Regions from separate parts of the Paraburkholderia sp. BR13444 genome, predicted to be linked through region 3. Evidence: predicted binding sites of a transcription regulator. Region 3 holds the regulator's gene; each other region holds the start of a gene.
What was found. The regulator FNR, encoded in region 3, switches genes on or off when oxygen is low (the NO sensors DNR and NnrR bind a similar motif). The targets are predictions, from matches to a motif close to TTGATNNNNATCAA.
Positions count from the first base shown of each region.

Region 1: the regulator FNR is predicted to act here: its motif matches at 1,589-1,602, upstream of adhP (alcohol dehydrogenase AdhP).
Region 2: the regulator FNR is predicted to act here: its motif matches at 1,374-1,387, upstream of AB3X95_RS13370 (universal stress protein).

Region 1 covers NZ_JBFPKM010000006.1:170,862-174,138, forward strand. Annotated here, with positions in the region: gene adhP (alcohol dehydrogenase AdhP) at 506-1,531, opposite strand; partial or broken gene AB3X95_RS19080 (IS30 family transposase) at 1,872-2,751, shown strand; gene AB3X95_RS19085 (hypothetical protein) at 2,916-3,167, opposite strand.
Region 2 covers NZ_JBFPKM010000004.1:171,877-175,153, forward strand. Annotated here, with positions in the region: gene AB3X95_RS13365 (helix-turn-helix domain-containing protein) at 1-488, opposite strand, end outside; gene AB3X95_RS13370 (universal stress protein) at 797-1,264, opposite strand; gene AB3X95_RS13375 (FadR/GntR family transcriptional regulator) at 1,546-2,235, shown strand; gene AB3X95_RS13380 (acyl-homoserine-lactone synthase) at 2,293-2,886, opposite strand; gene AB3X95_RS13385 (hypothetical protein) at 3,041-3,277, shown strand, end outside.
Region 3 covers NZ_JBFPKM010000022.1:94,238-97,514, forward strand. Annotated here, with positions in the region: gene AB3X95_RS35990 (universal stress protein) at 1-222, shown strand, start outside; gene AB3X95_RS35995 (PAS domain S-box protein) at 256-1,356, opposite strand; gene fnr (fumarate/nitrate reduction transcriptional regulator Fnr) at 1,479-2,261, opposite strand; gene AB3X95_RS36005 (response regulator) at 2,278-2,685, opposite strand; gene AB3X95_RS36010 (universal stress protein) at 2,939-3,277, shown strand, end outside.

The sequences.
Region 1 (3,277 bases), on a different contig from region 3:
ACCTGGCAGGACTGCACATTCCGTTGCCTGGTTACGCAGAGAACCCTGGATGCCGTCTGGATTATGGGCGGCACCAAGCAAAGACAATCCTTCATTTGATCGTTGCGTCATGTATGACATTATTATCATTATATTCCCGATCGATGACCGGTCGAGTTCAGCGGGTTGCGTCGTGACGCCGCAGGGTGGGAAAACCGCCTGGGAAAACTATCGGGGGGCGTCGCGAAAGTCAGTCTTAGTCAAGAAACGACAAGAACAGTTGAAAATCCTCTTCTTTGTCGTCGTGCGGTGTTGCCATCATCAACAAGACGAGCCGCGAGATTTCGCCCAGAGCTTTCCCGGCTCGAACCGGCGGGTCTCGCTGACTGCCGTCCCATACCAGGTCGCCGACAGCTTGTGGGCCTCATCAACGATGACCAGAGCTCACCGGCTGACAGAAAAACCGCGAGGAATGATGCGATGCCCCGCGAAATCGCGGGGCATCGGAAAGCGGGCTGTTAACAGGTCAATCGAACGTCAATACCATCCTGCCGCTGACATTTCCGTTCCGCAGGTCGGTCAAGACCGTGTTGATGTTGTCGAGCCGCTCGCGTTGGATATGGGCGCGGACCTTGCCCTCCGCGGCGAAGTCTAGCGACTCTTGCAGATCGCGTCGCGTTCCCACGATCGAGCCGCGCACAGTGATGCCGTTCAGTACCGTCGAGAAAATAGGCAGTGGAAAATCGCCCGGCGGCAGGCCGTTAAGCGCAACCGTGCCGCCGCGGCGCACCATGCCGAGGGCCTGCGCGAAGGCGCTGCGAGAGACCGCGGTGACGAGCACGCCGTGCACGCCGCCGAGTTCCTTCTGGATGACGGCGGCGGGATCGGTCCTGGATGTGTCGATCGCGAGATGCGCGCCGAGTTCGCGCGCGAGCGCGAGCTTGTCCTCGCTCACGTCGACCGCGACCACGTGAAGTCCCATCGCGATCGCATATTGCACGGCCACGTGGCCGAGACCGCCGATGCCTGAGATCGCCAGCCATTGCCCTGGGCGGGTATCTGTCACGCGGATACCTTTGTAGACCGTGACGCCGGCGCAGAGGATCGGCGCGATTTCGTCGAAGGCGATCTGCTGCGGCAGGTGCCCGACGTAGTTGGGATCGGCGAGCACATATTCGGCGTACGCGCCGTTCACGGAATAGCCGGTGTTCTGTTGGTCATGGCAGAGCGTTTCCCAGCCGCTCTGGCAATGTTCGCAGTAACCGCACGCGGTATACAGCCACGGCACGCCAACCCGGTCGCCTTCCTTGACGTTCGTGACGCCGCTGCCCGCCGCCGCGACGAAACCTACACCTTCGTGGCCGGGGATGAATGGCAGCGTCGGCTTGACGGGCCAGTCGCCGTCGGCAGCGTGCAGGTCCGTGTGACACACGCCGGACGCCTTGATGCTAACCAGAATCTGTCCAGGCCCTGGCGTGGGTACGGGCACTTCTTCGATATGAAGCGGTTCCCCAAAGGCATGCACGACGGCCGCCTTCATCGACTGAGCCATGAGGTTCTCCTGTGGCGTTGGATTGCTGCCAGTATCCGTGGCATATAGCAAAGCGACTTGACGTAGATCAATGGGCGCATCGAAGCGCACAAGTCCGGCACCGTAAGGATGCGTATCTGATGAGCCGGCACCCCGTCATCGCAACCCTCACTACAGGCTGCTGAGTGCCCGCAGGTGCTCCATCGCATCCGTCAAGAGCGACTAGCGCCCACGCGCGGAGGTTCGGAAGGCCGTCCTGCGGTAAGTCGTAGTATCGCCCGCGATCGTCTCATGCTGGCCGGTGGATTCAACCGGTCGATGCAACACAATCGAAGCTGCACGAGCAGCGGGAGTGTTGCAGATGAAGTACAGAACCCGGATCTATTACAGCGAGAGCCAGAAGGCGTTGATGTGGGCGCGCTGGCGTGCAGGCGAGTCGTTGCAGCACATCGCCCAGCTATTTGATCGCAATCTTCGTCGGTACAGGGAATTCTGGCGCAAACTGGAGGAATCCAGCCTGCGCCACGCCGACGATCGAGGCTGGCGCTCACGCTTGCCGAGCGCGAGGAGATTTCGCGAGGTCTCGTCGCGGGCGATTCGATCCAGTCGATCGCCCGAGGACTGTCGCGGTCACTGTCCACGATCTGTCGCGAGATCAAGCGCAACAGTGGGGAGCACGGCTATCGGGCCGGCCATGCCGACCAGCTTGCATGGGATCGGGCGCTGCGCCCGAAGGTCTGCAAACTGGATGGCTCAAACGCGCCTGGCGGGCACCGAGGACTATCACGTGTCGCACGAGACCATCTACCGCAGTCTTTTCATTCAGGCACGCGGTGCCCTGAAGAAAGAGCTGCTGGAGCATTTACGGCGCACCCGGGTCATGCGTCGCTCACGCCATCACACGCAGAAAACGGACGACCACGGCAGGATCCGCGACGCGGTATCAATCAGTGAGCGACCCGCCACTGTGGAGGACCGCGCGGTGCCGGGACACTGGGAAGGCGATCTCCTGTGTGGCAGTGGCGGTAGCCAGATTGCAACGCTTGTAGAGCGTCAAACGCGCTATGTGATGCTGGTGAAGATCGCCAGCAAGGACAGCGAAACGGTGGTCAATGCGCTCATCAGACATGCTGGCAAGCTGCCGCAGGAACTGTATAAATCGCTTACCTGGGGACCGGGGAACAGAGATGGCAAACCACAAGCGGTTCACCATTGCCACCGACATTGCCGTGTACTTCTGTCGCCGACTGCCGCCCGACGGGGTCGGCCGGACCCGACCGACAAGAGACCCTCAGTTTCCCTAATAGCCGTCACTCACCTTTACAGTGCGGTCCTGTGTAATCAACTCGGGTCCTGCGCCTTGATTCATGCGGCGTGACGTGAACGCTGCATCATGTTGGTTTCATCATAGGCGGCGTAGCCGTCGCAACTGGAGTGGCAGACAACGGACCATCAAATGCAATGCCAGCGGAACTAGCACACCGTCGTCCACAATCCCGACGAATGGAACGGCAACATTGAAAGGATCGACCGCGTACAGAGCCACCAGAGCGGTCGCGGGCATCAGCCATCTTGGACGGTCGGGATGCCGCAGCGCATATAAGAGCACGCGCAAATCGTCCCTGACCACCGTCCATAAAAATGCGATTTTTTTCATTCCGACAGCTCCGCGCCCTTCATTTCCTTAGACGGCCGTTTCTCACAGATCACATCCTACTCCTGGATACTTGGTCGGTGATGACCGATAAAAGTCAACCGAACTCGGCC
Region 2 (3,277 bases), on a different contig from region 3:
GAGTAGCCGCGCTGCGCATTGCGCTGCGACACGTCCAGCAGGAAGGCGGCGACGCGTTCGTCGGCGGACAGAGAGCCGAGCACCATCATCTGCGCGGCCTCGCTGACGATCTGCGCACCCAGCAGCTTGTGCATGCGCTCCTGGATCGAACCGATTTCGCGGCATAGCTGCTTCAGCGCACTGTATGGAACGATGCACACTGTGCTGTCTTCCAGCGCGACGGCGCTGCACGCATGGATGTCCGCGCTGATGCCGTCGAGCCCGAGCGGCTCGCCCGCAAGACGCAGGCCGGTGACCTGCTCGCGGCCGTCGCGGTGGACCATCACGGTCTTCATCGAGCCGGAACGCAGCGCGTAGATGCTGTCGAACCGGTCGCCGCTGCGATACAGCGCTTCGCCGCGCGGCACCGAGCGCGCCGAGCAGATCAGCGTTTCGAGCTTCGGCAGCTCCTCCGCGGACAGCCCCTGCGGCATGCAGATCTGACGCATCGAACAACTGGAGCAGCGCGCGGCGGTGCGTGCGGTGGCGCGTCCCGCCATGGACTCGCGGCTGCCGCTCGCGGCAGAGCCGGCGGAGCGGGTCGAGGAACGGGGCACAGCGGTAGGATTCAGCATGTTCTGCGCGCGATTATTGGTAGTGGTGAAATTGTCCCACCCGTTATGACCCTCAACAGGTGGCAAAGTGACGCGTTCGCTGCTTCGCTTTCCTGGCGACCATGCTGCCCCGACGAGGGTGGGAAGGTGAGCCGCCGCGGCTTGTGTCGTCGTGGCTCACCGTCTTGCGCATGATGACCGTGTCAGACGGGTTGCTTGTCGGCGCCCGCGGCGGACGGTACCAGCAGAACCGGCAGCGTGGCCTGGCGCACGCAGCGTTCGGCGACGCTGCCGAGAATCAGCCGCTGGAAGCCACGCCGCCCGTGCGTGCCCATCACGAGCAGGTCGGCGTTGAATTCGGCGGCGGCGTGCAGCACGATCTCGGCGACATCGCCGAGCGACGAAGCCTCGGAAACCCCCGGGTCGCCTTTCACACCTTGCTCGGCCATCACTTTCGAAAACTCGGCACGCAGCTCCTGGCCTTCCTCGATCAGCCGGTTGCGCAGGATCGACGGGTCGTAGCCGGGCGCCTCGAAGTACATCGGCGTATTTTCGACGACGTAAAACGGCCGCAGCACAGCGCCATTCGACTTGGCGAGTTCGAGCGCCGCTTCGAACGCACGGCGCGAGGTATTGCTGCCGTCGACCGCTACAAGGATGCGTTTGTACATATCGGCTCCACGTCAAAAAAGCGTCTGCCACATTGCCAGCGGCGGCAGGGTTTATTGATCTTTTATACCAATGAAGCTTAGATGATTGCCGGAAAAGATGCACTCGACCAGGATGTAAATCAAACATTTGCCAAATATTCAGACCCGGCGCGGACGAAATGGCGGGCGCGGCAGCGCGCGCGAGTGGTCTTGCATGCTTACAAACCGCATAAGTTTGCTGAAGCTGGAACAATGTTGGCCTTACAATCAGGCCATATTCAGACAAGCTGGCCAGTCCGCTGATGAACGATCGAAAAACCAAGGGCTTACCCGACCAGATCTACGGCGACATTCTCAACCGCATCCTCGAAGGCGAGTACAAGGAAGGCGAGCGGTTGCCGACCGAGCATGCGCTGGCGGAGCGTTTTGCCACGTCCCGGCCGACCGTGCGCGAAGCGCTCGCGCGATTGCGGGCCGACGGCATCATCTCGACGCGGCACGGCTCTGGCACGACCGTCGCGCGGCGCCCCGACCCGGACGTGCGCCGCTTCGCGCCGCTCGAAACGCTGTCCGATATCCGCCGCTGCTATGAGTTTCGCATCGTTACCGAGGCGGGCGCGGCCGCGCAGGCAGCGCTGAAGGCCGACGCTCAGGACATCGCCGCGATCCAGCATGCATGGGACGAGCTCGAGCGCATCATCGAGGCGCAGGGCATCGGCGCGAAGGACGACTTCCTGTTCCACCAGGCGGTCGCGCGGGCGTCGAAGAATCCGTTTTTCATCACGGTGATGTCGTTCATCGAGGAACAGATCCTGTTCAGCATGAACCTGTCGCGCAATCTGTCGCTGGTCAAAACGGTGGAGCGGCAGCGGGTGGTGCAGGCCGAGCACATGGCGGTGCTCGACGCGATCCGCCGCAAGGACTCGGCGGCCGCGGGCGCCGCGATGCGCGCGCATCTCGAGAACGCGCTGGAACGGATGTTCGGCTCCTGAGTCCGCGCGCTCGGGTGAAGGTGTCGAGATTTCGGTGCGGCCACGCTCCGGCGCGGCTCAAGCCGCGTCGGCGACCGGCCCGAATAGCGAGGTCAGCGTTTTCGCGCTTACCGCGACGTCGAGCGCAACGGCCCGTTCGACGCCGATCTGCAGCGGCGGCCCGAGCCGGCTGATATCGAGCCCGGCACGGCGCAGCATGCGCTCGATCGGCGTGGTAGTCACCGTGACGTAATGCGTGATGCCCATGCGCTGCGCGAAGCGCATCACTTCCTGAATTGCGCGAATTGTCATATCCGTGAAACCAAAAGACTGTTCCTCCCCGTTGGTTTCGATCGCCCAGCGGCTCAGTTCCCAGATATGTCGGCCGACCGGCGCGGCCGCGCCATGCAGCAGTTGCGGGAAAGTGTCTTTCAGCATGTTCGGACCTTCGGTCGGCATCAGTCGCCAACAGCCGCGCAACCGTTCGTCTTCGCCCTGAATCAGCATGTAATACGGCCCGAGCGCGTCGTAGCCGTCTATCTCCATTCCCGCGATGGTCGGTATTTCCCAGCCGAGCCGGCCGTGAAAGACCCGGGCGCGCAGCCGGTACATCTCGTTGATCAGTTCGTTGTCGAATTCCTGCCGGAGTCCAATACGGATCGTGGTTTGCATGACGTTCTCCTGTGCGTGTTGGGGCTGCCACATACGCAGGAAAACTTATGCATTCTGAATCTTTGCGCCACCTACCTACCTGGATAGGTGTGGATGCTTATCGGGTATCGCAAAATTCACACACGTATCCGCCCCCAACCTACAAGGGTCCAAAATGGAACTCCTCGACAATCACTGGCAACCGCAAACCCACCTCCAGGCGCGTCCCTCGGAGGTCTCTTCGGCAGTGGATCGTGTTCTGATCATTGCCTACCGGAAGAAGAAAAAAGAGAGCCAGCGTCGTTTCTGGGCTCGCTTCGGCGTCACGCAGTCGCGCGGCAGCCGCTTCGAGTCGGGTGCGGAGATCCCGGCGCCGGTGTCGATCCTGCTTGGCCTTTACTTCATGAAAACC
Region 3 (3,277 bases):
CCCGCGATGATCGAGTCGGAGAGCCTGTCCGACGACGTCGCCACGATCGTGCTGCGCCACGGCGAGGACGTCCACGCCGATCTGCTCGTGCTGGGCACGCATGGGCGACGCGGCGTGCGGCGCCTCGTGATCGGCAGCGTGGCGGAGCGGGTGCTGCGTTTCTCGACCTGTCCGGTGTTGCTGATGCGCGAGCAGATCAGCGAGGAAGCGCCCGAGAAGTAATCCGCGGTAGCGGGGCGCGGCCGCGTGGGAGCACTACACGAGCGCGTCGGCTGGTATCTGGATCGAGATCCTGAAACCATGGCCCGGCGAGCTGATGAACGATACGTTGCCGCGCAACTGCCGCACACGTTCGCGAATGCCAAGCAGCCCGAATGAATGTGTTCCCTGCGCATGATCCAGCGTGACACCCACGCCGTCATCGTCGATATCGAGCGATACGATCGGGCCCGCGCAGATCATGTCGATGCGTACGCGCCTCGCCTTGGCGTGCCGCGCGACGTTCGTCAACGCCTCCTGAACGATGCGAAACAGCGCCGTCGCCGCGAATTCGCCGCATACCGGCTCGGCCGGTTCGAGATGCACGCTCGAGCGCACGTTGTAGCGTTTCGTAAAGTCTTCGGCCAGCCAGTCGAGCGCGGCGGCGAGTCCGAGGTCGTCGAGCAGCGGGGGGCGCAGATCGGCGGCGATGCGCCGCAGCGAAGCGGCCATCCAGTCGATCTGCTGTTGCAGCTCGCGCGTTTGCGCCGCAAGCGGCTCAGTGTCGGCTTGCTTGTTCAGCTTCGCTTCGAGCAGCGCGACGCTCATTTTTAGCGCCGTCAGCCGTTGGCCGAGATCGTCGTGCAGTTCGCGTGCAATACGTTTCTGCTCGTTTTCACGGGCGATGTGCGTGTGCGTGGATACCTGACTCGCGCGTTCGAGTTCCGCAAGACGCATGCGCTCGGTCAGATCGCGCGTGACCTTGGCGAAGCCGAGCAGCGCGCCCGACGCATCGTGCACGGCGGAAACGACCGCATTAGCCCAGAAACGCGAGCCGTCGCGACGCACACGCCATCCTTCGTCCTCGGCGCGGCCTACGGCTGCGGCGGTTTCCAGTTCGCGCGCGGGCTTGCCGGCCGCGATGTCTTCCGGGGTATAGAACTTCGAGAAATGCTGGCCGATGATTTCTTCGGGCGTGTAGCCCTTGATGCGCTGTGCGCCGGGATTCCAGCTGGTGACGCGGCCGGCGGGGTCCAGCATGAAGATCGCGTAGTCCTGCACCGCCTCGACCAACATGAAATAGCGATCCTCGACGGACACGTCCGACCCCGACGCAGCACTGGTGAAGCAGGAAGACTCGCCGCTCGATAGACCCATCGCTCCTCCGGGCGGCCACGCAAGGTCGCGTACCGCAACGCACTGAGTTATATCAGTTCAGGAGCGCCTGTTCCACCCGGCATGTCCCGCGAACGAACGTGGGGCGGGCGTCGCGCCGGTGCTCAGACCCGAGACAGTCGTTCCGGATCTTCGATGCGGATCGTTTTGCCGTTCGCCTTGACGAGGTGCTCGCGCTGGAACTTCGAGAACATCCGGCTCACCGTTTCGAGCTTCATGCCCAGAAAGCAGCCGATTTCCTCGCGCGTCATGCGCAGATGAAACTCCGCGGCGGAAAAGCCGCGCGCCTTGAAGCGCTTCGACAGATTCAGCAGGAACGTCGCGACGCGCTGCTCGGCGGTCATCGTGCCGAGCAGCATCATCTGGCTCGATTCACGCACGATCTCGCCGCTCATCATCTGATAGATGTGATGCTGCATCGGTTTGATCTCGCGACAGATCGCCTCGAGCTGCGCGAACGGAATGATGCATACGACGCTATCTTCGAGCGCGATCGCATCGCAGTTCTGCTTGGCCTCGCCGATGCCGTCGAGGCCAAGCGAGTCGCCGGCAATCTGGAAGCCAGTCACGTGCTCGCGACCGTCGCGATGCATGACCACGGTTTTGAATGAGCCGGCGCGTATCGCGTAGATGCTTTGAAACTCGTCGCCCGCGCGATACAGCGCGTCGCCGCGTTTGATCGAGCGCGTCGAGCAGATCAACGCATCGAGCCTGCTCAGTTCGTCCGGTGTCAGCTCGGGCGGCATGCAGATCGCGCGCATCGCGCAGGTGGAGCAGCGCGTGACGGCGTGGCGTGCCGCCGCGGTGCTGGGCGCGACGTGGATCGGTACCACGTGCGAGGTGCGAGGCGCGTCGTGGCGGGGTTCACGGACTGCGGCAACTTGCATGATCGGCTCCTGGCGGTCAGACCCGATGCGCACGACGCGCATAGGCAATCGCTTCGATGGCGCGGCAGGCGAGCTCGAACTCCGAGGTCTTGTCGAAGAAGAAGTCGGCGCCCGCCGCTTCGCACGCGCGGCGAAACGCCGTCGCGTCATGATTGGTCAGCACGATGCTGACGATGGACGGCCGCACCCGCGCTAGCGCAGCGAGCAGCAGGAGGTCGGTCTTGCCCGAGAAGCACGGGTCCAGCACCGCGACATCGGCGCGACTCGCGACGATGTCGTCGAACGCGTGCTCGACGCCCGCCGACTCGCCCGCGATTTCGATGCCGGGAATCAGCGCGATCAGGCAAGCAAGCCGGCGCCGGACCTCGACCGCATCGTCGACGAGGAAGATTCTCGATACGGTGGCTGACGGGGCGGTGTCCATACCGACCAGTATTGGCGACCTAATCTTGGAAATATATCGGCAGCGCTTTAAGCGGTGCTAGGAGTTCAGGTGGTGGTTGTAGGAATATTCCTAGTGGGTTGCTGGCGATGTCGTCCAGCAGCGGCGCGGCGGCACCGAGCGGCGGCCCGTTGACCTGCGTCAAGCCGACTGGCGGGGCGCGCTTCACACTGTCGGTGCAAATGCGCGAGGGCACCACTTCGGGTCATGCCAGCGCTTTCAGAGGGAGTCCGACATGTATGCACGAATTCTGGTTGCACTCGACGACAGTCCCAGCGCGCAGCGCGCCTTCGCCGAGGCGCTGAAGCTCGCGAAGCTGACGGGCGCCACGCTCGAAGCCTGCTGCGTGGTGGGGCACGGCAAGTGGTCGGACAATGCCGACGTGGCTTTCGAGCCGGAACCGGCGGGCGCGGCGCAAGATTTCGCCAGCCGCGCGCTCGATGGCCCGCGCGAGCTGTTGCGCGAGGCGCAGGTGCCGGGCGGCGTGCGGGTGATCGACGCTTACGCCGAAAACGTGTCGGCGGTGCTCGCGCGCGTCGCCGACGAAATCCAGGCCGATCTGATCGTGATGGGC